Regions from separate parts of the Brassicibacter thermophilus genome, predicted to be linked through region 3. Evidence: a T-box and tRNA genes for the amino acid it is inferred to sense, from the RefSeq annotation. Region 3 holds a T-box; the other regions hold tRNA genes.
What was found. The T-box of region 3 lies ahead of alaS (alanine--tRNA ligase). A T-box ahead of a tRNA ligase gene usually reads a tRNA of that ligase, here a tRNA-Ala.
Positions count from the first base shown of each region.

Region 1 (9,908 bases), 420 kb from region 3:
AATTCTAATAAGGTTGTTACTGCAGTAGCAGCATTAAATATTTGATGTTCACCGATAATATTTATTTTTAGATTATCAAAATAACAGTTTTGATATTTAAAACTAAAAATACTACCATATTCAGAAATCTCTTTAATTATTATGTTTTTTGTTGGAACATAAATTAACTTAGCATTTTTAGATTTAGCAACTTCATTAATTACTTGTTCTGCACCTTTTTCTTGTGGATAACTAATAACTAAACAATCATGTTTTATTATACCCGCTTTTTCCCAGGCAATTTTCTCTATTGTATCCCCCAAAATATCAGTATGATCCATAGATATTGTAGTTATTACTGATGCTAACGGCTTTTCTATTACATTTGTAGAGTCATATCTACCTCCTAACCCAACTTCCAAAACCAAATAATCTATTGCTTCTTCTTTATAATATTGAAAAGCAATAGCCGTTACTATTTCAAATTCCGTAGGGTGATTATACCCTTGATTTACCATTTCTTCGACCTTATTTTTAACTTTTGCAGTTACATCAGCTAATCTATGGTCAGGTATATCTTCATTATTTATTTTTATCCTTTCATTAAATCTTTCAAGATAAGGAGAAGTATAGAGTCCTACTTTATATCCTTCTTCTTTTAAAATATTTTCAATAAAAGATGCAGTAGAGCCTTTACCATTTGTTCCAGCAATATGAATTACTTTTAATCCTTTATGAGGGTCACCAAGTAGTTTTAACAACATTTTAATATTCTCTAAACCTAATTTTGATCCAAATTTTTTTGTCCCATGAATATATTCCAAAGCTTCATTATAATTCATACTCTCACTCCCATATTTATGATATCATCATTGATACTAGTATTCATATTGTATAATTAATTTTGCTACAAGACAAGATAAATATAGCTTACATAAAATCTCTACATTTTAATCATATTGCTTTAGAAAATAAATTTTTATAGCTGTTTTAATTTTAAATTAATTCAATGAATATATCAACTTCCAATTTAAAAATATCTAGTTTTTTAATGCTTACAAGTGATATAATATAAATATCAATAATGAAAAAAGGAGGACGTCTAATGTATGCCTTGTTCCTAATATTAAATGATCTAAGCAAGTTAAATGACATTCATGAGATTTTTTACGAAGTTGGAGTAGGTGCAACTACTTTTGACAGCATAGGTATGGGAAAAGTTTTATTAGAACATAACGAGAATGTACCTATATTTGCAAGTATTAGAAGACTCATAGAAGGAAATAGACCATATAATAAAACCATCATAAGTGTAATAAGAGATGAACAAAAATTGAAAAAAGTAATAACACGCATTAATAATAAACTTGACAATATGAAAAATCAAGGTATTGGATTTATGTTTGTAGTTCCCGTACTAGAATGTTATGGCTATAAAGTTGAAGAAAAAAATAGTAATAATTAATTGTACATAATAAAAGATATGTATCATACATATAAAATACATATAAAAATGCAAGGTCGGAATTAATCATCAACCTTGCATTTTTATATGTATTAAAGTTGGTGTGCCTAGAGGGACTTGAACCCCCAACCTTCTGATTCGTAGTCAGACACTCTATCCAGTTGAGCTATAGGCACTTAAAATGGAGGCGGCACCCAGATTCGAACTGAGGATAAAGGATTTGCAGTCCTCTGCCTTACCACTTGGCCATGCCGCCATATATCATTTACTATTAAAAAATAATTGGGGTGGATAAAGGGATTCGAACCCTTGGCCTCCAGAGCCACAATCTGGCGCTCTAACCAACTGAGCTATACCCACCATGATGTAAAATAATAAAGTTAAATAAAATCTATAGACAAAAATCTATAGACTATCAAAACTATAATGGAGCGGGTGAAGGGAATCGAACCCTCGCAACCAGCTTGGAAGGCTGGGGCTCTACCACTGAGCTACACCCGCAAATATGGAGCGGAAGACGAGATTCGAACTCGCGACCCTCGCCTTGGCAAGGCGATGCTCTACCACTGAGCCACTTCCGCATGTTATATACAAATGGTGGAGGGGACTGGATTCGAACCAGTGAAGGCTGTGCCAACGGATTTACAGTCCGTCCCCTTTGGCCAACTCGGGAACCCCTCCTTAAATAAAATGGAGCTGGTGAGAGGACTTGAACCCCCAACCTACTGATTACAAGTCAGTTGCTCTACCAATTGAGCTACACCAGCATGGCGACCTGGAAGAGACTCGAACTCTCGACCTCCAGCGTGACAGGCTGGCATTCTAACCATCTGAACTACCAGGCCGCATCATATTCTTTTTTTATGGTGGGCGCAACAGGGCTCGAACCTATGACCCCCTGCTTGTAAGGCAGGTGCTCTCCCAGCTGAGCTATGCGCCCATATGGTGACCCTACCGGGAATCGAACCCGGGTTACCGCCGTGAAAGGGCGATGTCTTAACCGCTTGACCATAGGGCCATGTTTTATATGGTTGCGGGGACTGGATTTGAACCAGCGACCTCCGGGTTATGAGCCCGACGAGCTACCAGACTGCTCCACCCCGCGATGTACATTTAATTAATATAATACTTATTTTATTGGTGCCGGGGACCGGAATCGAACCGGTACGATCTTTTAGGGATCGCAGGATTTTAAGTCCTGTGCGTCTGCCAGTTCCGCCACCCCGGCACTTTATTGGCTCCTGGGGTGGGACTCGAACCCACAACCTACCGGTTAACAGCCGGTTGCTCCACCATTGAGCTACCCAGGAATGTCATCCGGCAACGACCTACTCTCCCAGGACGTCTCCGTCCAAGTACCATCAGCGCTGAGAGGCTTAACTTCTGTGTTCGGTATGGGAACAGGTGTGACCCTCTCGCTATCGTCACCGGATATTTTTAAGGCTTGCGCCTTCAAAACTGCACAGTGAATTTTCCTGGTCAAGTCCTCGACCTATTAGTATCACTAAGCTAAAGATATCACTATCCTTACACCTGTGACCTATCAACCAGGTAGTCTACCTGGGGTCTTACTCTTTAAAAAGATGGGAAATCTTATCTTGAGGGTGGCTTCGCGCTTAGATGCCTTCAGCGCTTATCCTTTCCAGACTTAGCTACTCAGCCATGCTCCTGGCGGAACAACTGATACACCAGTGGTCTGTCCATCCCGGTCCTCTCGTACTAGGGACAGCTCCTCTCAAATTTCCTACGCCCACGACGGATAGGGACCGAACTGTCTCACGACGTTCTGAACCCAGCTCGCGTGCCTCTTTAATGGGCGAACAGCCCAACCCTTGGGACCTACTCCAGCCCCAGGATGAGACGAGCCGACATCGAGGTGCCAAACCTCCCCGTCGATGTGGACTCTTGGGGGAGATAAGCCTGTTATCCCCGGGGTAGCTTTTATCCGTTGAGCGATGGCCCTTCCACTCGGTGCCACCGGATCACTAAGTCCAACTTTCGTTCCTGCTCGAGATGTATCTCTCGCAGTCAAGCTCCCTTCTGCCTTTACACTCTACGCACGATTTCCGACCGTGCTGAGGGAACCTTTGAGCGCCTCCGTTACTCTTTAGGAGGCGACCGCCCCAGTCAAACTGCCCAACTGACAGTGTCCCAAGACCGGTTTCACGGCCTCTGGTTAGAATTTCGGCATCATAAGAGTGGTATCCCAAGGTCGACTCCACCGAAGCTGGCGCCCCGGCTTCTAAGTCTCCCACCTATCCTGTACATACGATACCAAAATCCAATGTCAGCCTGCAGTAAAGCTCCACGGGGTCTTTCCGTCCTGTCGCGGGTAACTCGCATCTTCACGAGTACTACAATTTCACCGGATCCCTTGTTGAGACAGTGCCCAAATCGTTACACCTTTCGTGCGGGTCGGAACTTACCCGACAAGGAATTTCGCTACCTTAGGACCGTTATAGTTACGGCCGCCGTTTACTGGGGCTTAAGTTCACACCTTCGCTTTCGCTAAGCGTTCCCCTTAACCTTCCAGCACCGGGCAGGTGTCAGCCCCTATACATCGTCTTTCGACTTAGCAGAGACCTATGTTTTTGGTAAACAGTCGCTTGGGCCTCTTCACTGCGGCTAAATAAGGCTTCATACAGCTAGTGTATTAACCTCTTTTAGCACCCCTTATCCCGAAGTTACGGGGTCATTTTGCCGAGTTCCTTAACAAGGGTTCTTCCGCTCATCTTAGGATTCTCTCCTCGCCTACCTGTGTCGGTTTGCGGTACGGGTACCTGCTCGCTCGATAGAGGCTTTTCTCGACAGTGTGGAATCAGTTAGTTCGCTACTTATTTTTCGCTCCCCATCACCTCTTAGGATTACTTCTACGGATTTGCCTATAGAAGCTCCCTACTGGCTTAGACACACTCAACCAACGGTGTGCATAACCTATCCTCCTGTGTCACCCCATTTCTCAAACGCTTACAGGTAGTACAGGAATCTCAACCTGTTGTCCATCGCCTACGCCATTCGGCCTCGGCTTAGGTCCCGACTAACCCTGAGAGGACGAGCCTTCCTCAGGAAACCTTAGGCTTTCGATGGGTAGGATTCTCACCTACCTTTCGCTACTCATGCCAGCATTCTCTCTTCTGTATAGTCCACCATTCCTTACGGTATAGCTTCAGTCCATACAGAATGCTCCTCTACCGATACATACGTATCCCACAGCTTCGGTGACAGGTTTGAGCCCCGGAAATTTTCGGCGCAAGACCACTCGACCAGTGAGCTATTACGCACTCTTTAAATGAATGGCTGCTTCTAAGCCAACATCCTGGTTGTCTGTGTAGTCTTACATCCTTTTCCACTTAACCTGTACTTAGGGACCTTAGCTGGTGATCTGGGCTGTTTCCCTTTTGACTACGAAACTTATCTCACGTAGTCTGACTCCCAAGAAACATGACTGTGGCATTCGGAGTTTGATAGGTTTTGGTAGCGTATGAACGCCCCTAGACCATTCAGTGCTCTACCTCCACGTCACTATTACTTGAGGCTAGCCCTAAAGCTATTTCGAGGAGAACCAGCTATATCCGGGTTCGATTGGAATTTCACCGCTACCCACAGGTCATCCGATAGCTTTTAAACGCTAAACGGTTCGAGCCTCCACGAAATTTTACTTCCGCTTCACTCTGCCCATGGGTAGGTCACCCGGTTTCGGGTCTACGACATGCAACTAAAACGCCCTATTAAGACTCGGTTTCCCTACGGCTCCATTGCATAGCAACTTAACCTTGCTGCATATCGTAACTCGCTGGCCCGTTCTACAAAAAGTACGCGGTCGTACGTAAAAAGTACTTCCACTGCTTGTAAACATAGGGTTTCAGGTTCTATTTCACTCCCCTCCCGGGGTTCTTTTCACCTTTCCCTCACGGTACTACTTCGCTATCGGTCACCAGGTAGTATTTAGCCTTGGGGGGTGGTCCCCCCAGCTTCCCACAGGGTTTCACGTGTCCCGTGGTACTCTGGAATACAGCTAGAAATCATATCGTTTAACTTACAGGACTTTCACCTTCTATGGTGGTACTTTCCAGAACTCTTCAGCTACGATAATCCTTCTTTTATGCTGCATCCACAACCCCAGTAAAGGAAACCTCTACTGGTTTGGGCTCTTCCCCGTTCGCTCGCCGCTACTTAGGGAATCGATTTTTCTTTCTCTTCCTCGGGGTACTTAGATGTTTCAGTTCCCCCGGTGTCCCCTCAACTACCTATGTATTCAGTAGTTGATACCTAGAGTTTGCTCTAGGTGGGTTTCCCCATTCGGAAATCCCCGGATCAAAGCCTACTTGCGGCTACCCGAGGCATATCGGTGCTTATCCCGTCCTTCATCGGCTCCTGGTGCCAAGGCATCCACCCTATGCTCTTAATAACTTGACCAGAAATTGTAGTACTTAGTTACTCTTAGTAGTTACCAGCAATTAAATTGCTAGTATCTATCCATGTATCTAGTACTTACTATATTCACTGTGCAATTTTCAAGGTGCAATGGTGGAGATGAGGAGATTCGAACTCCTGACCCCCTGCTTGCAAGGCAGGTGCTCTCCCAACTGAGCTACACCCCCACGAAATGATTGCCCAATCCTATTTTATTGGACACTCAAAACAAAACAGTACAGAACCCTAAAATAGTCTAAATTAAAGTGTTACTCCTTAGAAAGGAGGTGATCCAGCCGCACCTTCCGATACGGCTACCTTGTTACGACTTCACCCCAGTCATCGGTCCTACCTTCGACAGCTGCCCCCAAAAGGTTAGCTCACTGGCTTCGGGTATTACCAACTCCCATGGTGTGACGGGCGGTGTGTACAAGGCCCGGGAACGCATTCACCGCGACATGCTGATTCGCGATTACTAGCAACTCCGACTTCATGTGGGCGAGTTGCAGCCCACAATCCGAACTGGGACCGGCTTATTGGGATTCGCTCACTCTTACGAGCTCGCAGCCCGTTGTACCGGCCATTGTAGCACGTGTGTAGCCCAGGACATAAAGGGCATGATGATTTGACGTCATCCCCACCTTCCTCCGGTTTGTCACCGGCAGTCTCTCTAGAGTGCCCAGCATTACCTGATGGCAACTAAAGACAAGGGTTGCGCTCGTTGCGGGACTTAACCCAACATCTCACGACACGAGCTGACGACAACCATGCACCACCTGTCACCTCAGTCCCCGAAGGGAAAGTCCTATCTCTAGGACGGTCCGAGGGATGTCAAGCCCTGGTAAGGTTCTTCGCGTTGCGTCGAATTAAACCACATGCTCCGCTGCTTGTGCGGGCCCCCGTCAATTCCTTTGAGTTTCAGTCTTGCGACCGTACTCCCCAGGCGGAGTGCTTATTGTGTTAACTGCGGCACTGAAGGATGTCTCCCCCAACACCTAGCACTCATCGTTTACGGCGTGGACTACCAGGGTATCTAATCCTGTTCGCTCCCCACGCTTTCGTGCCTCAGCGTCAGTTACAGTCCAGAGAGTCGCCTTCGCCACTGGTATTCTTCCTAATATCTACGCATTTCACCGCTACACTAGGAATTCCACTCTCCTCTCCTGCACTCAAGTTATGCAGTTTCAAATGCTTACCTCGGTTAAGCCGAGGGCTTTCACATCTGACTTACATGACCGCCTACGCACCCTTTACGCCCAGTAATTCCGGACAACGCTCGCCCCCTACGTATTACCGCGGCTGCTGGCACGTAGTTAGCCGGGGCTTCCTCCTAAGGTACCGTCATTATCTTCCCTTAGGACAGAGCTTTACGACCCGAAGGCCTTCATCGCTCACGCGGCGTCGCTGCATCAGGGTTTCCCCCATTGTGCAATATTCCCCACTGCTGCCTCCCGTAGGAGTCTGGACCGTGTCTCAGTTCCAGTGTGGCCGTTCACCCTCTCAGGCCGGCTACCCATCGTCGCCTTGGTGAGCCGTTACCTCACCAACTAGCTAATGGGACGCGGGACCATCCTATACCGCTAACACTTTGACTCACATACCATGCGGTATTAGAGTTTCATGGGGTATTAATCCCGGTTTCCCGAGGCTATCCCCCAGTATAGGGCAGGTTTCCCACGCGTTACTCACCCGTCCGCCACTAAGCTTTAACTATTCCATCCGAAGACTTCCTAATTAAAGCTTCGTTCGACTTGCATGTGTTAGGCACGCCGCCAGCGTTTGTCCTGAGCCAGGATCAAACTCTCGCATTAAAAAATTTTATCTAAAAGCCTAAGCTTTTACTCTTCAGAATTAACAGGTTCTGTACTGTTTAGTTTTCAATGTTCAATTTTAGCGACTTTTTTAATATACCATACTTTCTTTTTCTTGTCAAGCACTTTTTATCTTTTTCTTTAAATTATTTTCATCGGTTCATTGTAAAATTAAATGCAACAGGTAAAAAATATAGAACCATAGTGAGAAATCCTGTATGATATAGTTATCCAAACTAAAAAAAATATAGGGAGGTCTCACTATGGTTCAATCTAATTGTACCACGAAAAGACGCTCTTTTAAACACCTAAATGTATATGAGAGAGGAAAAATTGCAGCTCTTTTAGCGGAAGGAAAGAGCCTTCGATATATTGCAAGACAACTTGGTCGTAATGCTAGCACCATTAGTAGAGAAATAAAAAGAGGGACTGTAACTCAACTTAAGTACGATTTATCGACTTATGAAGCCTATTTTCCTGAAGCAGGCCAGGCAGTATATGAAAAACGCCGTAAAAACTGTGGTGCTAAATGCAAGCTTTCACATGCCAAGGAATTTATTGAGTTTGCTGAAAAAAAGATGTTAGCAGAAAAGAAGTGGTCTCCAGATAGCATCGTAGGGTATTGCAAAAGAGATCCTAAATGGAAGGAAAAACCGATGGTTTGCACAAAAACTCTATATAATTACATAGACAGAGGATTTCTTAAAGTACGCAATATTGATTTACAACTCAAACCTAGATTAAAACCTAAAAATAAAAACAACTCCAAAAAACATAAACGAATTATGGGCAAAAGTATAGATTTAAGACCAAAAGAAGTAGAAACTCGTAAAGAGTTTGGACACTGGGAAATCGATACTGTTGTCGGTAAACGTTCGAATGACGCAGTACTTTTAACATTAACCGAGAGGAAAACAAGATATGAATTGATATTTTTACTAGATTTAAAGAACAGTCAAGCTGTTCGTAACGTATTTGTAGAGCTTAAAAACCGATATGGTGCTTTATTCTCTAAGATATTTCGTAGTGTAACCGCTGACAATGGCTCAGAATTTAGTGAATTATCCAGTATTTTAGAGAAGTATAAAAGTGAAGCCTACTTTGCTCATCCCTATTCATCATGGGAAAGAGCAAGCAATGAGAGACAAAATGGTATAATCAGACGTTTTATTCCGAAAGGAAAAACAATAAAAAGAATACCTTTATCATTCATCCAGAGTATCGAAGACTGGATGAATGAATATCCGAGGAAGATATTGGATTATAAAACGCCAAAAGAATGTTTTTATGAAGAACTATTGAGGTTATGTAAGAATAGTAATGAATTCAAGGACAAGCATTTGCTGTCGTCTATCGTTTGAGATTTAGCAAATAAATGTAGCTAAGAAACAAAAGACAGGAGTGCCTTAGTAAATGATCTTATATCGTTAAGGCCTTTCGGCTAGTATGCCAAAAGGCCTAAAGCCAATTATATCATTTCGATACGTTGTCAAGGTCGGGTAGTATTTTCTCGCATATGCTCGAAAATCTCCACCCTTCCCTTGACAACAAAATAAAGTAATATCGACCTAAAATTATAAAACTATAAGAGTTTGGATATCTATAACATACTTCTTCTCACAAAGTGTTGCATTTAATATTGCAATTTAAAAATTATTTTCATCTTTTCTTGTGAACTCATCGTGCCGACTCTTAAAACTATACCAGTTTTTTATCCTTTTGTCAACACATTTTTACAATAAAGATACTGTCAAGTAAAAGTTGGCAAAATTATTATTTTTAAATTTAATCATCCAATTTTGCTGTTTTAATTATGTTTTTATGCCCGATAGGGCAAGAGTATTCTATTTATACTTTCTACAATTTTAAAAATAAATTTACATATACTTTACAATGATTTCAAAATTGTTATTCTATAATACTAGACTTATGATTATAGAATAACAATAAGTCTGAGAGCCCTATTTTTAGGTCTAATTCTATTTATTCATCAGTATTAATGCTCTATTATGTTGTATTTTTTTAGGCTTATATTAGAGCATAGGTATCGTATGTTAGCTTATTCTTTTAAGTTATATAATATATTAGATATTAAAAACTTAGGTTCATTTGACTTGCACATTTGCAACCTAACATGTCCTTTATGGCTTTTCTTCCGTTAGTTACTGAACATTGACTAAATGGCATGCTTGCTCTTTTGTGTTTGTATATCTTGCTTTTCTTTGGCTTTTTATTTACTT
Region 1 is NZ_AP042446.1:1,228,216-1,238,123, reverse strand. Features, by position in the region: gene ACZ41D_RS05850 (bifunctional folylpolyglutamate synthase/dihydrofolate synthase) at 1-821, opposite strand, end outside; gene ACZ41D_RS05845 (hypothetical protein) at 1,085-1,444, shown strand; tRNA gene ACZ41D_RS05840 (tRNA-Arg) at 1,544-1,620, opposite strand; tRNA gene ACZ41D_RS05835 (tRNA-Cys) at 1,627-1,700, opposite strand; tRNA gene ACZ41D_RS05830 (tRNA-His) at 1,728-1,804, opposite strand; tRNA gene ACZ41D_RS05825 (tRNA-Gly) at 1,872-1,945, opposite strand; tRNA gene ACZ41D_RS05820 (tRNA-Gly) at 1,951-2,025, opposite strand; tRNA gene ACZ41D_RS05815 (tRNA-Tyr) at 2,040-2,125, opposite strand; tRNA gene ACZ41D_RS05810 (tRNA-Thr) at 2,136-2,211, opposite strand; tRNA gene ACZ41D_RS05805 (tRNA-Asp) at 2,213-2,289, opposite strand; tRNA gene ACZ41D_RS05800 (tRNA-Val) at 2,309-2,384, opposite strand; tRNA gene ACZ41D_RS05795 (tRNA-Glu) at 2,388-2,462, opposite strand; tRNA gene ACZ41D_RS05790 (tRNA-Met) at 2,473-2,549, opposite strand; tRNA gene ACZ41D_RS05785 (tRNA-Leu) at 2,583-2,672, opposite strand; tRNA gene ACZ41D_RS05780 (tRNA-Asn) at 2,680-2,754, opposite strand; rRNA gene rrf (5S ribosomal RNA) at 2,760-2,876, opposite strand; rRNA gene ACZ41D_RS05770 (23S ribosomal RNA) at 2,920-5,860, opposite strand; tRNA gene ACZ41D_RS05765 (tRNA-Ala) at 5,970-6,045, opposite strand; rRNA gene ACZ41D_RS05760 (16S ribosomal RNA) at 6,138-7,668, opposite strand; gene ACZ41D_RS05755 (IS30 family transposase) at 7,932-9,029, shown strand; gene ACZ41D_RS05750 (ISLre2 family transposase) at 9,760-9,908, opposite strand, start outside.
Region 1: it has a tRNA-Ala gene. The T-box ahead of alaS (alanine--tRNA ligase) is inferred to sense a tRNA for this amino acid. The anticodon was not compared.

Region 2 (9,908 bases), 480 kb from region 3:
ATTTGAACCCTCGCGCCCCGTGAAGGACCTACTCCCTTAGCAGGGGAGCCTCTTCAGCCACTTGAGTACTTCTCCATATCTGGCGGAGAGGGTGGGATTCGAACCCACGTGGGCTTGCACCCTAACGGTTTTCAAGACCGCCCCGTTATGACCACTTCGGTACCTCTCCAATGGTGACCCATCGGCGATTCGAACGCCGGACACCCTGATTAAAAGTCAGGTGCTCTGCCTACTGAGCTAATGGGTCAAATTGGCTGGGGTGGCAGGACTCGAACCTACGAAATGCTAGAGTCAAAGTCTAGTGCCTTACCGACTTGGCTACACCCCAACATATGGCGCACCTAGGAGGATTCGAACCCCCGGCACACGGATTAGAAGTCCGTTGCTCTATCCAACTGAGCTATAGGTGCATATTACTTTAGTTTAAATTTTTACTTTGGAGCGGGTGAAGGGAATCGAACCCTCGCAACCAGCTTGGAAGGCTGGGGCTCTACCACTGAGCTACACCCGCATATTTTAAATGGTGGAGGGGACTGGATTCGAACCAGTGAAGGCTGTGCCAACGGATTTACAGTCCGTCCCCTTTGGCCAACTCGGGAACCCCTCCTCAAATAATGGAGCTGGTGAGAGGACTTGAACCCCCAACCTACTGATTACAAGTCAGTTGCTCTACCAATTGAGCTACACCAGCATGGCGACCTGGAAGAGACTCGAACTCTCGACCTCCAGCGTGACAGGCTGGCATTCTAACCATCTGAACTACCAGGCCGCATCATATTCTTTTTTATGGTGGGCGCAACAGGGCTCGAACCTATGACCCCCTGCTTGTAAGGCAGGTGCTCTCCCAGCTGAGCTATGCGCCCATATGGTGACCCTACCGGGAATCGAACCCGGGTTACCGCCGTGAAAGGGCGATGTCTTAACCGCTTGACCATAGGGCCATGTTTTTTTGGTAGCGGCGAACGGATTTGAACCGCTGACACTGCGGGTATGAACCGCATGCTCTAGCCAACTGAGCTACGCCGCCATATTTCGTATGGTTGCGGGGACTGGATTTGAACCAGCGACCTCCGGGTTATGAGCCCGACGAGCTACCAGACTGCTCCACCCCGCGATGTACATTTAATTAATATAATACTTATTTTATTGGTGCCGGGGACCGGAATCGAACCGGTACGATCTTTTAGGGATCGCAGGATTTTAAGTCCTGTGCGTCTGCCAGTTCCGCCACCCCGGCACTTTATTGGCTCCTGGGGTGGGACTCGAACCCACAACCTACCGGTTAACAGCCGGTTGCTCCACCATTGAGCTACCCAGGAATGTCATCCGGCAACGACCTACTCTCCCAGGACGTCTCCGTCCAAGTACCATCAGCGCTGAGAGGCTTAACTTCTGTGTTCGGTATGGGAACAGGTGTGACCCTCTCGCTATCGTCACCGGATATTTTTAAGGCTTGCGCCTTCAAAACTGCACAGTGAATTTTCCTGGTCAAGTCCTCGACCTATTAGTATCACTAAGCTAAAGATATCACTATCCTTACACCTGTGACCTATCAACCAGGTAGTCTACCTGGGGTCTTACTCTTTAAAAAGATGGGAAATCTTATCTTGAGGGTGGCTTCGCGCTTAGATGCCTTCAGCGCTTATCCTTTCCAGACTTAGCTACTCAGCCATGCTCCTGGCGGAACAACTGATACACCAGTGGTCTGTCCATCCCGGTCCTCTCGTACTAGGGACAGCTCCTCTCAAATTTCCTACGCCCACGACGGATAGGGACCGAACTGTCTCACGACGTTCTGAACCCAGCTCGCGTGCCTCTTTAATGGGCGAACAGCCCAACCCTTGGGACCTACTCCAGCCCCAGGATGAGACGAGCCGACATCGAGGTGCCAAACCTCCCCGTCGATGTGGACTCTTGGGGGAGATAAGCCTGTTATCCCCGGGGTAGCTTTTATCCGTTGAGCGATGGCCCTTCCACTCGGTGCCACCGGATCACTAAGTCCAACTTTCGTTCCTGCTCGAGATGTATCTCTCGCAGTCAAGCTCCCTTCTGCCTTTACACTCTACGCACGATTTCCGACCGTGCTGAGGGAACCTTTGAGCGCCTCCGTTACTCTTTAGGAGGCGACCGCCCCAGTCAAACTGCCCAACTGACAGTGTCCCAAGACCGGTTTCACGGTCTCTGGTTAGAATTTCGGCATCATAAGAGTGGTATCCCAAGGTCGACTCCACCGAAGCTGGCGCCCCGGCTTCTAAGTCTCCCACCTATCCTGTACATACGATACCAAAATCCAATGTCAGCCTGCAGTAAAGCTCCACGGGGTCTTTCCGTCCTGTCGCGGGTAACTCGCATCTTCACGAGTACTACAATTTCACCGGATCCCTTGTTGAGACAGTGCCCAAATCGTTACACCTTTCGTGCGGGTCGGAACTTACCCGACAAGGAATTTCGCTACCTTAGGACCGTTATAGTTACGGCCGCCGTTTACTGGGGCTTAAGTTCACACCTTCGCTTTCGCTAAGCGTTCCCCTTAACCTTCCAGCACCGGGCAGGTGTCAGCCCCTATACATCGTCTTTCGACTTAGCAGAGACCTATGTTTTTGGTAAACAGTCGCTTGGGCCTCTTCACTGCGGCTAAATAAGGCTTCATACAGCTAGTGTATTAACCTCTTTTAGCACCCCTTATCCCGAAGTTACGGGGTCATTTTGCCGAGTTCCTTAACAAGGGTTCTTCCGCTCATCTTAGGATTCTCTCCTCGCCTACCTGTGTCGGTTTGCGGTACGGGTACCTGCTCGCTCGATAGAGGCTTTTCTCGACAGTGTGGAATCAGTTAGTTCGCTACTTATTTTTCGCTCCCCATCACCTCTTAGGATTACTTCTACGGATTTGCCTATAGAAGCTCCCTACTGGCTTAGACACACTCAACCAACGGTGTGCATAACCTATCCTCCTGTGTCACCCCATTTCTCAAACGCTTACAGGTAGTACAGGAATCTCAACCTGTTGTCCATCGCCTACGCCATTCGGCCTCGGCTTAGGTCCCGACTAACCCTGAGAGGACGAGCCTTCCTCAGGAAACCTTAGGCTTTCGATGGGTAGGATTCTCACCTACCTTTCGCTACTCATGCCAGCATTCTCTCTTCTGTATAGTCCACCATTCCTTACGGTATAGCTTCAGTCCATACAGAATGCTCCTCTACCGATACATACGTATCCCACAGCTTCGGTGACAGGTTTGAGCCCCGGAAATTTTCGGCGCAAGACCACTCGACCAGTGAGCTATTACGCACTCTTTAAATGAATGGCTGCTTCTAAGCCAACATCCTGGTTGTCTGTGTAGTCTTACATCCTTTTCCACTTAACCTGTACTTAGGGACCTTAGCTGGTGATCTGGGCTGTTTCCCTTTTGACTACGAAACTTATCTCACGTAGTCTGACTCCCAAGAAACATGACTGTGGCATTCGGAGTTTGATAGGTTTTGGTAGCGTATGAACGCCCCTAGACCATTCAGTGCTCTACCTCCACGTCACTATTACTTGAGGCTAGCCCTAAAGCTATTTCGAGGAGAACCAGCTATATCCGGGTTCGATTGGAATTTCACCGCTACCCACAGGTCATCCGATAGCTTTTAAACGCTAAACGGTTCGAGCCTCCACGAAATTTTACTTCCGCTTCACTCTGCCCATGGGTAGGTCACCCGGTTTCGGGTCTACGACATGCAACTAAAACGCCCTATTAAGACTCGGTTTCCCTACGGCTCCATTGCATAGCAACTTAACCTTGCTGCATATCGTAACTCGCTGGCCCGTTCTACAAAAAGTACGCGGTCGTACATAAAAAGTACTTCCACTGCTTGTAAACATAGGGTTTCAGGTTCTATTTCACTCCCCTCCCGGGGTTCTTTTCACCTTTCCCTCACGGTACTACTTCGCTATCGGTCACCAGGTAGTATTTAGCCTTGGGGGGTGGTCCCCCCAGCTTCCCACAGGGTTTCACGTGTCCCGTGGTACTCTGGAATACAGCTAGAATTCATATCGTTTAACTTACAGGACTTTCACCTTCTATGGTGGTACTTTCCAGAACTCTTCAGCTACGATAATCCTTCTTTTATGCTGCATCCACAACCCCAGTAAAGGAAACCTCTACTGGTTTGGGCTCTTCCCCGTTCGCTCGCCGCTACTTAGGGAATCGATTTTTCTTTCTCTTCCTCGGGGTACTTAGATGTTTCAGTTCCCCCGGTGTCCCCTCAACTACCTATGTATTCAGTAGTTGATACCTAGAGTTTACTCTAGGTGGGTTTCCCCATTCGGAAATCCCCGGATCAAAGCCTACTTGCGGCTACCCGAGGCATATCGGTGCTTATCCCGTCCTTCATCGGCTCCTGGTGCCAAGGCATCCACCCTATGCTCTTAATAACTTGACCAGAAATTGTAGTACTTAGTTACTCTTAGTAGTTACCAGCAATTAAATTGCTAGTATCTATCCATGTATCTAGTACTTACTATATTCACTGTGCAATTTTCAAGGTGCAATGGTGGAGATGAGGAGATTCGAACTCCTGACCCCCTGCTTGCAAGGCAGGTGCTCTCCCAACTGAGCTACACCCCCACGAAATGATTGCCCAATCCTATTTTATTGGACACTCAAAACAAAACAGTACAGAACCCTAAATAGTCTAAATTAAAGTGTTACTCCTTAGAAAGGAGGTGATCCAGCCGCACCTTCCGATACGGCTACCTTGTTACGACTTCACCCCAGTCATCGGTCCTACCTTCGACAGCTGCCCCCAAAAGGTTAGCTCACTGGCTTCGGGTATTACCGACTCCCATGGTGTGACGGGCGGTGTGTACAAGGCCCGGGAACGCATTCACCGCGACATGCTGATTCGCGATTACTAGCAACTCCGACTTCATGTGGGCGAGTTGCAGCCCACAATCCGAACTGGGACCGGCTTATTGGGATTCGCTCACTCTTACGAGCTCGCAGCCCGTTGTACCGGCCATTGTAGCACGTGTGTAGCCCAGGACATAAAGGGCATGATGATTTGACGTCATCCCCACCTTCCTCCGGTTTGTCACCGGCAGTCTCTCTAGAGTGCCCAGCATTACCTGATGGCAACTAAAGACAAGGGTTGCGCTCGTTGCGGGACTTAACCCAACATCTCACGACACGAGCTGACGACAACCATGCACCACCTGTCACCTCAGTCCCCGAAGGGAAAGTCCTATCTCTAGGACGGTCCGAGGGATGTCAAGCCCTGGTAAGGTTCTTCGCGTTGCGTCGAATTAAACCACATGCTCCGCTGCTTGTGCGGGCCCCCGTCAATTCCTTTGAGTTTCAGTCTTGCGACCGTACTCCCCAGGCGGAGTGCTTATTGTGTTAACTGCGGCACTGAAGGATGTCTCCCCCAACACCTAGCACTCATCGTTTACGGCGTGGACTACCAGGGTATCTAATCCTGTTCGCTCCCCACGCTTTCGTGCCTCAGCGTCAGTTACAGTCCAGAGAGTCGCCTTCGCCACTGGTATTCTTCCTAATATCTACGCATTTCACCGCTACACTAGGAATTCCACTCTCCTCTCCTGCACTCAAGTTATGCAGTTTCAAATGCTTACCTCGGTTAAGCCGAGGGCTTTCACATCTGACTTACATGACCGCCTACGCACCCTTTACGCCCAGTAATTCCGGACAACGCTCGCCCCCTACGTATTACCGCGGCTGCTGGCACGTAGTTAGCCGGGGCTTCCTCCTAAGGTACCGTCATTATCTTCCCTTAGGACAGAGCTTTACGACCCGAAGGCCTTCATCGCTCACGCGGCGTCGCTGCATCAGGGTTTCCCCCATTGTGCAATATTCCCCACTGCTGCCTCCCGTAGGAGTCTGGACCGTGTCTCAGTTCCAGTGTGGCCGTTCACCCTCTCAGGCCGGCTACCCATCGTCGCCTTGGTGAGCCGTTACCTCACCAACTAGCTAATGGGACGCGGGACCATCCTATACCGCTAACACTTTGACTCACATACCATGCGGTATTAGAGTTTCATGGGGTATTAATCCCGGTTTCCCGAGGCTATCCCCCAGTATAGGGCAGGTTTCCCACGCGTTACTCACCCGTCCGCCACTAAGCTTTAACTATTCCATCCGAAGACTTCCTAATTAAAGCTTCGTTCGACTTGCATGTGTTAGGCACGCCGCCAGCGTTTGTCCTGAGCCAGGATCAAACTCTCGCATTAAAAAATTTTATCTAATAGCCTAAGCTTTTACTCTTCAGAATTAACAGGTTCTGTACTGTTTAGTTTTCAATGTTCAATTTTAGCGACTTTTTTAATATACCATACTTTCTTTTTCTTGTCAAGCACTTTTTATCTTTTTCTTTAAATTATTTTCATCTTTTCTTGTGAACTCCTCGTGCCGACTCTTAAAACTATACCAGTTTTTTATCCTTTTGTCAACACATTTTTACAATAAAGATACTGTCAAGTAAAAGTTGGCAAAATTATTATTTTTAAATTTAATCATCCAATTTTGCTGTTTTAATTATGTTTTTATGCCCGATAGGGCAAGAGTATTCTATTTATACTTTCTACAATTTTAAAAATAAATTTACATATACTTTACAATGATTTCAAAATTGTTATTCTATAATACTAGACTTATGATTATAGAATAACAATAAGTCTGAGAGCCCTATTTTTAGGTCTAATTCTATTTATTCATCAGTATTAATGCTCTATTATGTTGTATTTTTTTAGGCTTATATTAGAGCATAGGTATCGTATGTTAGCTTATTCTTTTAAGTTATATAATATATTAGATATTAAAAACTTAGGTTCATTTGACTTGCACATTTGCAACCTAACATGTCCTTTATGGCTTTTCTTCCGTTAGTTACTGAACATTGACTAAATGGCATGCTTGCTCTTTTGTGTTTGTATATCTTGCTTTTCTTTGGCTTTTTATTTACTTCTGCTGCTGTTAATCCTACTTTTTCTATTATTTCTTCAAGCTTTTCTTCTTTTATTTCTTTGTTCAGTAGTGATTTTATTGTTGTTGCTAATTCTTTGCTTGCTTTTTCTGCTAGTATCTTGGCTAAGTTACTGGCTCCTTGTATTGACCAACTTGTTTTATTCCCTTTCATCCTTTGTGCTAATATATCACATATGCTATGTTCCATTGTTCCTAGATTTCTATATTTAATTCCTTCTGGTGGTTGCGGCATATTTATGTCTGGGCGAAGTTTGTAGAGCACTATCCCTTCTTTGTTGTTTACTAGGTAATTATATAGTGCCTGTAATTTCTTCATTTTCTTTTGATTATCATTGTTTTCTATCATTAGTTTTGTTATCATTTCTAATCCTTCTTCTATGTTACCATTGCTTAGTTTCTTTATTATTTCTTTTGCCTTTTTCTTATCTTCTATGTTCTTAAGTACTGCTTGATTTCTATGAAATGGATCTAATTGAAAGTGTGAATTGTCTTCTTTTATAACTTCTTTTATCCAGTTTGCTCCATCTCCATTTACTATTTTTGTTTCTATTTCGTCAGTATTATATTGTTTCGCTATTTTGGCTTGTCTTAGTTTTCTAAATTCTTTACTACTTCCAAAGCTTGCATATGCTTTTTTGTTCTTTAGTACATATCTATCTTTTTTCTCATGCTTCTTCTCCCAGCCTTCATAAAAAATTCCTAATTTTAGTTCTTTTTTCTCTTTTCCCTTAGTCTTTTTATCTTTACCTTGGATATTTATCCACACTCCATCCATTTCTTCAAACAATATTTTTGTTTCTTTTTTGCCTTGTAATTTTTCTTCGTTGTTTAATTTTATTTCGTGTTTTTCTTTTTGTTTTAGTTGTTCTCCTAAGTTTTGTATTATGTTCCAAGCTGCTGAATGACTTATACTTTGGTTTGTCATTTCTGTTATTTTATTTGCTGTTTTTCTATATGATTCATCTGTTGCTAGATCTACTATTTTTTCTACTAGATTTGTAGATATATGTCCTATGGTTTCCATTTTTAAGTATTCATCTAAAAGGCATTTGTAACCTCTTTTACCCTCTTGTGTAGTATATTGATATATTCTACGTTTATATTCAATTTCGCCCATTATTGTTTTTATGGTAGTTTTCTTTAATCCTTTATTTCTATATTCTTCTTTATCTCTTTCTTTCATTAATTTATTATCTAATTTTTCTAATAGCTCTACGAGCATTTCACATGCCTGTCGGCATACAAGCTTATATATAATTTTCTCTAAGTTCTTGAAATTAATTTCTTTTTCATCTAAACTTATATTATACATGTAATCATCCCTTTTATAGTTTTCTTATTAATTACTATTATATTGGATGATTCATATATGTTAAAGGTGCTTTCGGGCATCTTTTTCATTTTTGTTGTTTTTGCCTACTAAAATTATACTCTAAGTACAATAAATTTTATTTTTTTGTGAAAAACTATAATGAAAAATAAAAGATATAGTAACTATGCCTTCTTTGCCTTCTTTTTGACTTGATCTAAATAAGTTTTGCAAGATATAATAATTTTATCTTTCGGATTTAGCTTATAAGCACATTCTATATCCTTTTCTCCACTTTTAATATCTCCCATTTTAATATATGTCATTCCCCTATTACACATTATTTCACAATCATTTGGCCTTTTTTGAAGAGCTTTATTAAAATATTCTATAGCTTCATTAAATTTCCCCAGATTAGCTTCACATATACCAATTTCATTCAAAGTGTCAATTTGATCAGCATTTAATTCAAGCACTTTATTATAGTATTCTTTAGCTTTTTTATAATTATCAAGAAATCTATAAGCAAGTCCTATCATAAAATATAAATTCCACCAATCATTATATCTCTCCAATAAAGGTAAAAGCTTTTTAAGTCCTTCTAAAGGATCACCGTTTAATACAGCATTGTATCCTTCTTCATACTGTACACAATCATCAATAAGTAAAAGATTTTGTCTTATTTCTTCAATTTTACTTGGATCATCACCTAATTGCATATACTTTTGCCAAGTAAGCTGGCATTTCTTAAACTGTTTACTATTTCTATAATAAAAACCTAAATTATAGTACGCCAAAGCATATTTAGGATTAATATTTGTAATCTCCTCTAATATCTGTCTTGATTCATTTAAAAAAATATCTCCTTTTTGTTTCATACCTACGTCATAAAGTCTTTTTCCTTTCTCTTCAAGAGCCAAAGAATAGTTATAAAGTGCTTTTTCATTTTTTGGGTTTATATTTACTAAAGCCCTTAAATATATCAATCCATCATCTAATTTACCATTTTTCAAAAATTTAATAGCACTAAACAATATATAACTTTCAATTTTTTCGTCGTATTTTAATAATATTTCTTTATAAATATCATTATACACAAATTCAGGGTCAACCCCTATGGTATATATCATTCCATTTACTATTGAAGATATTTTAATTTCTTCATTTACATTACCAGTTTTTATTTCTTCTACTAATTCGTCTATCACTATAGGAAGAGGTACTTTATTATCAACTTTGTAACCATTTATGTCTATATATGAGTTTGGTTTTATCTCTATAAAAGATAAGTTTTTAGTCTTATCTTTAAAATATTCACTTATACTTTTCATCCTATTCACCTGCCTTATTTATATAAATCTCGCATGTATTTTCTTTTTCTTCTAGTACTAGTACTCAAAAGTTCAAATAATATACCCCTATAAATCATGGCATAAGAAAGCAACACTTGAGATATTATATATTTTAGTAACCCTGATTGGGGAATAATAAAATTAATACTTAATGAAAAATAACTATTAATAAATTTACCAGTAATAAAATATATAGCTATCGAAAATAATATGTTAGGTAATAACCACTCTAACCAATTTTCTCTTATAAAGTTAAAAGCA
Region 2 is NZ_AP042446.1:2,132,052-2,141,959, forward strand. Features, by position in the region: tRNA gene ACZ41D_RS10220 (tRNA-Ser) at 1-75, opposite strand, end outside; tRNA gene ACZ41D_RS10225 (tRNA-Ser) at 81-169, opposite strand; tRNA gene ACZ41D_RS10230 (tRNA-Lys) at 172-247, opposite strand; tRNA gene ACZ41D_RS10235 (tRNA-Gln) at 252-328, opposite strand; tRNA gene ACZ41D_RS10240 (tRNA-Arg) at 334-410, opposite strand; tRNA gene ACZ41D_RS10245 (tRNA-Gly) at 438-511, opposite strand; tRNA gene ACZ41D_RS10250 (tRNA-Tyr) at 522-607, opposite strand; tRNA gene ACZ41D_RS10255 (tRNA-Thr) at 616-691, opposite strand; tRNA gene ACZ41D_RS10260 (tRNA-Asp) at 693-769, opposite strand; tRNA gene ACZ41D_RS10265 (tRNA-Val) at 788-863, opposite strand; tRNA gene ACZ41D_RS10270 (tRNA-Glu) at 867-941, opposite strand; tRNA gene ACZ41D_RS10275 (tRNA-Met) at 951-1,027, opposite strand; tRNA gene ACZ41D_RS10280 (tRNA-Met) at 1,038-1,114, opposite strand; tRNA gene ACZ41D_RS10285 (tRNA-Leu) at 1,148-1,237, opposite strand; tRNA gene ACZ41D_RS10290 (tRNA-Asn) at 1,245-1,319, opposite strand; rRNA gene rrf (5S ribosomal RNA) at 1,325-1,441, opposite strand; rRNA gene ACZ41D_RS10300 (23S ribosomal RNA) at 1,485-4,425, opposite strand; tRNA gene ACZ41D_RS10305 (tRNA-Ala) at 4,535-4,610, opposite strand; rRNA gene ACZ41D_RS10310 (16S ribosomal RNA) at 4,702-6,232, opposite strand; gene ACZ41D_RS10315 (ISLre2 family transposase) at 6,817-8,298, opposite strand; gene ACZ41D_RS10320 (tetratricopeptide repeat protein) at 8,481-9,626, opposite strand; gene ACZ41D_RS10325 (hypothetical protein) at 9,641-9,908, opposite strand, start outside.
Region 2: it has a tRNA-Ala gene. The T-box ahead of alaS (alanine--tRNA ligase) is inferred to sense a tRNA for this amino acid. The anticodon was not compared.

Region 3 (9,908 bases):
TGATATGTTGAATAGTCCAAATTTTAGAATTTATATAATTTTTATAGGAATAGAAGATATGGATAGAATTTTTTCGTGTTATTAGTTTAAGATTTGAATAAATATTTGAACGTAAATCAAGTTTGGTAATAATATTCGAGGAAATATTTTTATTATTTATTTTGCTGTATTTTAATTCACCATATTTATTTAAATATAGTAAGTAGATTGCATTTGTATTACCAAGATTAGCTGAAAAATCAATAACTGGTTCATCGATGAGTATTTTTGATTCTATTAATATATTAGATTTGTTAAATTTATCTAATAAAATATAGTTTTTATCATCTAAATGAATGTAGAGAAAATAGTTTTCTGATGTTTTTATTAAATATTTTGAAAATAATTCATTAGACATTTAAACACCCCCAAAAAATTTAAAAAAGTAATCACCAATACTTTTATATTTCATAATATGAAAGTAAAGGTGAAATTATTAAATTCTTAAGCAAGAAGGAGTGAAAATATATGAATAATGGCTTTGACCCTAGCCCAGGCGAACCTTTAATGGAAGATGATTTGAACTATATTACTGAAACGGTTTGCATAATTACTGACAAAGTTTACGCTCATTGCCAGCAGAGAGAGTGCTTCCCTAGTTTTGATGTAGATCTAGAAAATGGAGAATACGATAGTATTAAATTTGGCTCGGGCTTTATAGTACCTGGAACACTTATAACAAATGATATAGAAAATAGACCAAACTTTAGAAGAGTAAGATTTACTTTGAAAATTCCATTTGTAATAACAAGGAAGGATGGAAGTACATTAGAAGGATTTTTACCAGATATATTTAAGGATATAGTATTATTTATTCCAGATGCGAGAGATGAATTTGACTTTAGAATTGTTGTTGAAACAAGTTCTAAATTATTAACTACTCCAGTTCAAAGTGGCACTACTTTGACTATTGCTGTTGGCGTATTTGTAATTGTTAAAGTGGTTGGAAGAGTTCAGTTATTAATTCCAGCATTTGGTTTCTGCCCAGAACCACCAGAATGTGAAGAATTCAACCCTGACGAAGATATTTGTGAGAGATTTGAATATGAAGAATTCCCTGATTTCTTTCCACCACAATTTGAAGACTTATATCCTGATGTGTAAAAACACCAAAACACCAAAAAGGAGAAAAGCCGATATCGGCTTTTCTCCTTTTTGGTGTTTTAATTACCTATAAATACTTCTGTATAATAGTTTCCTACAATACCTATGCCAATTTCATTATAGTTTTTATTAAGTACATTTGCTCTATGACCACTTGAGTTCATAAACCCGCTATGTGCACTGTAAATACTGTATGTTCTAGCGATATTTTCGCCAAAATATTTATAAGAAATGTTTTCTGATTTAAGGAGACTAGACGTTTTACCAAAGTTTGGTGAAGTATGTGAAAAATAGTTGTTATCATACATATCTTTAGATTTTTGTTGAGCTATTTCACATAATTCAGTATTTAATTTTAATTTAGATAAACCAGCCTTTTCTCGCTCATTGTTTATAAGGTTAAGTAATTTTTTTTGCTTTTGTAAAGTATCTTCTTGAGATACTGTTATAGTGGTATTATTTTGAGTAGTATCATTCTTTGAACTCTCTGGTAGAATATAAGAATTATCGTAATCATTTTTATATTCATCTAAAATAACATTAGATTTACTTGATGAAATTTCTTGATTTGCTGTTGGTTCCTCAACTGTTGTTGATTCTTGAATATTTGTTTTATAAGTATTTCTACCTAGACTATATCCATAATTATAGTAATATTTTGGATTATCAATGACAATATCTGCAAAAGATATGGTAGATGTAGTCATAAAAACAAATATTGAAGTAATTACCGCAACTGACTTTCTCTTCATATAAGACATTACCTCCTTGATAATTAATTTTAACTTGTTATTTACTCAATATATTAATAATTTGAGATTTTTTATATAAATCCTTTATGTAAATTGTGGTGATACTAGATATTAATAAATTGTTATGGCATTATTTAGAAGAGAAAAATACTTATAAAAAAATTAGTTCTTTAATGTTGACAAAAATACTAGGGTATATTATACTTAAAAAAGAATACCAAGTAAAATACTTGGGATTAAAAGAGGTGATTTAATGAAACTTTCAACTAAGGGAAGATATGGCTTGAAAGCTATGTTTGAACTTGCTCTGCATTATGGAGAAGGACCGATACCTTTAAAAAATATTGCTGAACAACAATTAATACCTGAAAATTACTTAGAACAGTTAATCTCAGTATTAAGAAAAGAGAAAATGGTAGAAAGTGTTAGAGGGGCTCAAGGTGGATATATGTTAGCAAAGGAGCCAGATGAAATTACTGTAGGCAAGATATTAAGAACCTTAGAAGGAACTATAGCTCCAGCTGAATGTGTAATAGATAATGATAAGTCTTATTGTAGTAGAGATGAATATTGTGTTACCAAGACTGTATGGGAGAGAATAAGAGATAGTATTAATAATGTTGTTGATTCAATAACTTTAAAAGATATGGTTGATGACCACAATAAAATAATACAGAAAAAAGTTAAAAATTTTAGCAAATAAAGTTTTAATTACTTATTATTAAATTAATTATAAATTACGGTTACTTATTCTAATTTAAATGTTTAGGAGGAAATTTTATGGATAGAAAGATAATATACATGGACAATTCTGCTACTACTCCTGTAAAAAAAGAAGTATTAGATGCTATGCTCCCTTATTATACTGAAAAATACGGCAATCCATCTAGTATATATAGTATTGGACAAGAGTCTAAAGCTGCTATTATTAAGGCTAGAGAAAGTGTTGCAAATATAATTGGAGCAAAAAAAGATGAAATATTTTTTACTAGTGGTGGTTCTGAAGCTGATAACTGGGCTATTAAATCTGTAGCACTAGCTAATAAAGATAAAGGTAATCATATTATAACTAGTAAGATTGAGCACCATGCTGTACTTCATGCTTGTCAATATTTACAAAAACACGGTTTTGAAGTTACTTATCTTGATGTTGATAAATACGGTGTAGTTGATTTAGACCAATTGAGAGATTCTATAACTGATAAAACTATACTTATTTCAATTATGTTTGCTAACAATGAAATTGGTACAATACAGCCAATTAAGGAAATTGGTGAAATAGCAAGAGAACATAATATTTATTTCCATACTGATGCTGTTCAGGCTATGGGCAATATAAAAATTGACGTTAATGATTTAAATATTGACTTATTATCAATGTCAGCTCATAAATTTTATGGACCTAAAGGAATTGGGGCACTGTATGTGAGAAAAGGTGTTAAAATAGATTCGTTTATTCATGGAGGTGCTCAAGAAGCAAACAAGAGAGCAGGTACAGAAAATACTGCTAGTATTGTTGGATTAAGTACTGCATTAGAACTAGCTTATAAGAATTTAGATGAACACAATAAAAAATTAACTAAATTACGTGAGAGATTAATAAATGGGGTTATGAACAAAATTGACTATGTAATATTAAATGGTCATCCGGTAAAAAGATTGCCTGGTAATGTAAATTTTTGCTTTAGATTTATCGAAGGAGAATCACTATTATTGAGTCTTGATATGGAGGGAATTTGTGCTTCAAGCGGTTCTGCTTGCACTTCAGGGTCGTTAGATCCTTCTCATGTATTATTATCTATAGGACTTCCACATGAGATAGCTCATGGTTCTTTAAGATTGACATTAGGAGATTTTAATACTGAGGAAGAAGTTGATTTTGTAGTTGAAAAATTGGTAGAAATAGTTGATAGATTAAGACAAATGTCACCATTATACGAAAATATTAGGGGGTAAAATTATGTATTCAGAAAAAGTTTTAGACCACTTTAGAAATCCTAGAAATGTAGGAGAAATTAAAGATGCAGATGGTATAGGTGAAGTTGGCAATCCAAAATGTGGGGATATAATGAAAATGTATTTGAAGATAAAGGATGGGATAATAGTTGATGTAAAATTTAAAACTTTTGGATGTGGGTCTGCAATAGCTTCATCCAGTATGGCAACGGAAATGATAAAAGGGAAAACAATAGAAGAAGCAATGAAACTAACTAATAAAGCTGTTGCTGAAGCACTAGACGGTTTACCACCAGTTAAAATGCATTGTTCTGTATTAGCTGAACAAGCTGTTAAAGCAGCACTACTAGATTATTCAAAAAAGAATAATGTAAAAATCAAAGGATTAGAAGACTTTGATCCTGATAAAGATGTTCATGAACACTAATTAAACAAATTTATAAAACTTTATAATAAAATATATTATAAGAAACAAGTTAAAATAAATTTTATTAATAAATATTCATTAAAGGCCAATTATTTAGAAATTTTTCTAAGTAATTGGCCTTTTTCCAATATAAGATTAAATTACATTAGAATATATAATCCAAATATAAGCCAATAATAATTATAGAAGCATATTTGGGAGATGAATTATTATGATTAAAGAAAGTGAAATTCTTGGACTTTCTGTAATAATACAACGTAGTGGTGAAAAAATAGGTAATGTAAAAAAAGTTATATATTCAAAAAACAGAAGCAAAGTATTAGCACTATTGATAAATGAGGGAGGATATTTTAGAGAGTCAAAAATTATAAGGTATAAAAATATTAGGTCAATAGGACAAGATACTGTAATAATAGAAAGTGAAAAATCAATTGAAATTGCTAGCACTATTCCTCAAATAGCTGAAGCATTAACTAACAAAACCCAAATAAACAATTATGAGATAATTTTTGATAATGGTGAAGCATTAGGCTATATCAAAGATATTATTATTAATGAAAAAAATGGAAAAGTTATAGGATTTATTGTAACGGAAGGATTTGTTGAAGATTTGAGAAAAGGAAGAAGTATTTTACCAAGAATGGAAGGTATTAGTTACAGTGAAAATAAAATAATAGTAGATAGTAAAATTAAGGAAATACTTGATAAATGTGAAGATGATTACAAAAAACTGATAGAATTACAAATGTAAAAAAGCTGCAAACTAAATGTGAAAACATGTTATTGAGGAGGGAAACAGATGAAGATGAAACGTTCAGTTTTAGGAGCAACGATGATTAGTAGTATAATAGGTGTTAGTGCAGGTATGTATGCTATGTCAAGAATGAGTAGTAGGCAAAGAAGAAAGGTCATGAAAGTAGGTAAAAGAGTTATGTCCAGTGTGATGGATAGGATGAGTATGTTTTAATAGGCAGCATATGCTGCCTATTAAAACATAATAAGGGGATTTTATATGGATAGATTTTTATTGATATTATCAAGTATTAATACTTTTTTCATAATATTAATTGTGCTTATAATTTTATATTATTATATAGGTATTGTAGGTAGTAATTTTACTAAAGATAAGCTGATTGTATTAAAAAAGAAGGTTAAGTATCGTTTTTGGATTGTATTAATAATATTTATAATTATTTTATTTATTGTTAAATATCATTTAATAGTTAAAAGGGTATTTTTTATTCTTTTGTTTTCGATAATATTTGCTTATTTACTAAATCCATTGGTAAATATAGTTGAAAAAAAAAGTATTAAAAGAGTTTGGGCAGTATTAGTTGTTTACTTAACAATTTTTTTTACATTATCAATTATATTCATATCTATAATTCCTAAAATTGTAGAGGAATTTAAAAGCTTAATGCAAATATTACCATCTTATATTAACCAAATTTATAGTATATTTAATGAAAATTATATAAAATATACAAAAAATATAAATAACTTGCCTATAGAATTATTAGGAATTAAAGACGCTGTTATAGAAAACTTATTAAAAATACAAAATGTTATTGTAAATAGTACAAAGCAATTTACTAATTCAATAATTAGTGGATTTTCTAAGATAGTTACTTTTGTTTTAGTTCCAATTTTAGCATTTTATTTTTTAAAAGATAAGGAACTTTTTAGTAAAAAGTTATGCTTGTCAATACCTAAGGAATATAGAAGGGATGTTATTAAGATTTCTAGAGAAATAGATTTTGTACTTGGTAAATTTATAAGAGGACAACTTATAGTTGCTACATTCGTTGGAGTAGCAACATCAATTAGTCTTATGATTTTAAGGATAGATTTTGCATTAATAATTGGATTAATAGCAGGCTTAGGGGATATAATACCATATTTTGGACCTATAATAGGGATAATACCAGCAATACTATTTGCATTACTTGACAGTCCAGGTAAAGCTATATGGGTTATTATAATATTTACTATTATTCAGCAAATCGAAGGTAATATAGTGTCTCCTAAAATAGTAGGAGAAAGTGTTGGAATTCATCCAGTTATAATTATAATTATATTATTAATAGGCGGAAGTCTTTTTGGAATATTAGGAATGCTTTTAGCTGTACCATTTGCTGCTATAATGAAAGTTATAGTATCTTTTATAATTGAAAAAATTACTGATAATATGAGACATGGATAAGTTGACAAATTTAAGCTTTTTCATTATAATCCAATTGTATAGTAATTTTATTTTTAAATATAATTTTTAAATATAGTATAGCTTCAAACAAATACTTTTTATGTTATTATTTTACTTATTAATTTAATATACATAACGACTATGATGGGGAAGAGTAGATATATTTATTCTTAAAGAGAGAATGTCCATGGCTGGAAGACATTTAGGTAGATATATTGAAGCAGCCCTTAAGTTGAAATCTTGAAATAATAGTAGGGATTTTCGGAATAACCGTTATATTTTTAAGAGACTTTTAAGTAAGTAGGGTGGTACCGCGGGTAAGCTCGTCCCTAGGATTCGGGATGAGTTTTTTTGATATATAAAGATAAATGTAAGAAATGAGGTGCATATTATGAAATATATGAAATTACATGAAATAAGAAATGAATACTTAAATTTTTTTAAGGAAAAAGAACATCTTATAGTTCCAAGTTTTTCACTTGTTCCTCCAAAGAATGATAAGAGCCTTTTACTAATTAATGCTGGTATGGCTCCATTAAAACCATATTTTACCGGAGTTCAAAAACCTCCTAAAAGAAGAATGGCTACGTGCCAAAAATGTTTAAGAACTGGAGACATAGAAAATGTAGGTCAAACTGCTAGACACGCAACTTTTTTTGAAATGTTAGGAAATTTCTCTTTTGGAGATTATTTCAAAAGAGAAGCTATAAAGTGGGCTTGGGAATTTATAACAGAGAGGATGGAAATACCAAAGGAAAAATTGTGGGTTTCTATTTATGAAGATGATGATGAGGCTTTTGATATTTGGAATAAAGAAATAGGAATTCATAGTGATAGAATTATTAGATTAGGAAAAGAAGATAATTTTTGGGAGCTAGAAGTAGGTCCATGTGGTCCTTGTTCAGAAATATATGTAGATCGAGGGGAAAAATATGGTTGTGGAAAGCCTGATTGTAAACCTGGATGTGACTGCGACAGGTATGTTGAAATTTGGAATCTAGTATTTTCTCAATATGATAAAGATCAAGAAGGTAACTATAAACCTCTGCCAAATCCTAATATAGATACAGGAATGGGTTTGGAAAGAATTACTGCAATAATGCAAAATGTGGATAATATTTTTGAAATTGATATAATTAGAAATATACTTAAAGAAATTGAAAAAATTAGCAAAGTAAATTATGGTGATAATAAAAAAAGCGATATCTCGTTAAGAGTAATAACTGACCATATTAGAGCTGCGACATTTATGGTATCTGATGGAATATTACCTAGTAATGAAGGAAGAGGATATGTTTTAAGAAGATTAATAAGAAGAGCATCAAGACATGGAAAATTATTAGGAATTAAAGATATTTTTTTAGGTCAGCTTTCATCTACTGTCGTTGATTTATGGGGTGATGTATATCCTAGACTGAAAGAAAAAAAAGTAGAAATTAAGAAAATAATTGAAATTGAAGAAAGAAAGTTTCAAGAAACTGTTGAACAAGGAATGAGTATACTAAATGATATGGTGAATACTATTAAATCTCAGAGGAAAGATATTCTTAATGGTGAATTTGCATTTAAACTGTATGATACTTATGGATTTCCTCTAGATTTGACTAAAGAAATACTTTCTGAGCATAATATTAAAGTTGATGAAGAAGGTTTCAATAAAGAAATGGAAATACAAAGAAATCGTGCTAGAAAAGCTAGAGAAGAAGAAAATAATCTGGGATGGCAGACAGATGAAAACGTACAATTAAAAGAAAATATATTTTCCATATTTGAAGGTTATAATAAGTTAAGTATTAATTCTAAGGTATTGGCATTGGTTAAAGATGATAAGTCTGTAAATGTTTTAAAAGAAAAAGACAAAGGTATGGTAATACTTGAAAAAACTACTTTTTATCCTGAAGGTGGAGGACAAATTGGTGATGTAGGCATTATTAAAGGAGAGGGATGTTTAGCTAGAGTTTTAGAAACTAAAAAAGGACCAAGGAATATTATTTTTCATCTAGTTGAAATAGAAAAAGGACAACTTAATGTAGATATGTCAGTTGAAGGAATAGTAGATAAAAAAAGAAGAATGGACGCTGCTAGAAATCATACTGCAACACATTTATTACATAAAGTTTTAAAGGAAACATTGGGAGAACATGTAAATCAAGCAGGTTCATTAGTTACTAATGAAAGACTGAGATTTGATTTTACGCATTTTGAGAGTATAGATAAAGAACAGTTAAATGAAATAGAAAAGATAGTAAATTTAAAAATTTTAGAAGGATTAGATGTTAGTGTTGTAGAAACTACATTAGAGGATGCATTAAATAGTGATGTAACTGCATTATTTGATGAAAAGTATGGAGATAGAGTTAGAATAGTCAATATAGGTAATTATAGCAAGGAACTATGTGGGGGCACTCATGTAAAGAATTCAAGTGAAATAGGTTTATTTAAAATAATTAGTGAAACTGGTATTGCTTCAGGAGTTCGAAGAATAGAAGCCGTTACTGGATTGGGAGCTTATATAGATATTAAGAATATGGAAAAGACAATAGAAGACATTGTTAATATTACAAAAGGTAGTAAAGTTGATATTGTTAATAGAGTTAGAGGATTAGCTGAAGATAATAAAATTAAAGATAGGGAAATTGAGAGATTAAAATCTGAGATTGCTTCATTAAAGACGAAAGATGTATTAAATGATATCATAAAAATAGATGACATTAATGTTATTGTTAAGAGAATAGATGGTATGGATGCAGATAGTTTAAGACAAATGGGGGATACGTTAAAAGATAAATTAAAATCAGTTGTTGTTGTATTAGGTACAGTAAATGAAGGAAAGATTATATTTATCTCTATGGCAACTAAAGATTTGGTAAAAAGAGGTATTCACGCAGGTAATCTTATTAGAGAGGTTGCTAAAATAACTGGTGGAGGCGGAGGCGGACGTCCTGATATGGCTCAAGCTGGTGGAAAAGAAAAAAATAAAATTGATGTTGCTTTAGAGAGTGTAATTGACATTATTAAGAAGCAGATAAAGTAGATATTGAATTTATTTATTATTTAAAAATATATAATGTTGTATATACTATTAAATATTATGATATAAATATATAAAGGGGGTATTTATATGGATAACAATGCAAATGAAACTATGAAGTTTACTGTACCTAAAGAAAGTATAAATGAAGTACGAGAAATAATCTTTCAAGTATATAGGGCATTGGAAGAAAAGGGCTATAATCCTATAAATCAAATGATAGGATATATACTATCTGGAGATCCTACGTATATTACTAGTTATAATAATGCTAGAACATTAATTAGAAAATTAGAAAGAGATGAATTATTAGAGGAGTTATTAAAGAGCTATTTGATGGATAAATAATAGGAGAGTCGTAATTGTTAGATTGCAAACAAAAGATAAGTATTTTTA
Region 3 is NZ_AP042446.1:1,648,178-1,658,085, forward strand. Features, by position in the region: gene ACZ41D_RS07745 (hypothetical protein) at 1-397, opposite strand, end outside; gene ACZ41D_RS07750 (hypothetical protein) at 508-1,143, shown strand; gene ACZ41D_RS07755 (CAP domain-containing protein) at 1,203-1,895, opposite strand; gene ACZ41D_RS07760 (RrF2 family transcriptional regulator) at 2,149-2,598, shown strand; gene nifS (cysteine desulfurase NifS) at 2,676-3,851, shown strand; gene nifU (Fe-S cluster assembly scaffold protein NifU) at 3,856-4,278, shown strand; gene ACZ41D_RS07775 (PRC-barrel domain-containing protein) at 4,490-5,029, shown strand; gene ACZ41D_RS07780 (hypothetical protein) at 5,078-5,245, shown strand; gene ACZ41D_RS07785 (AI-2E family transporter) at 5,291-6,481, shown strand; T-box leader at 6,614-6,815, shown strand; gene alaS (alanine--tRNA ligase) at 6,873-9,515, shown strand; gene ACZ41D_RS07795 (IreB family regulatory phosphoprotein) at 9,603-9,860, shown strand; gene ACZ41D_RS07800 (hypothetical protein) at 9,875-9,908, shown strand, end outside.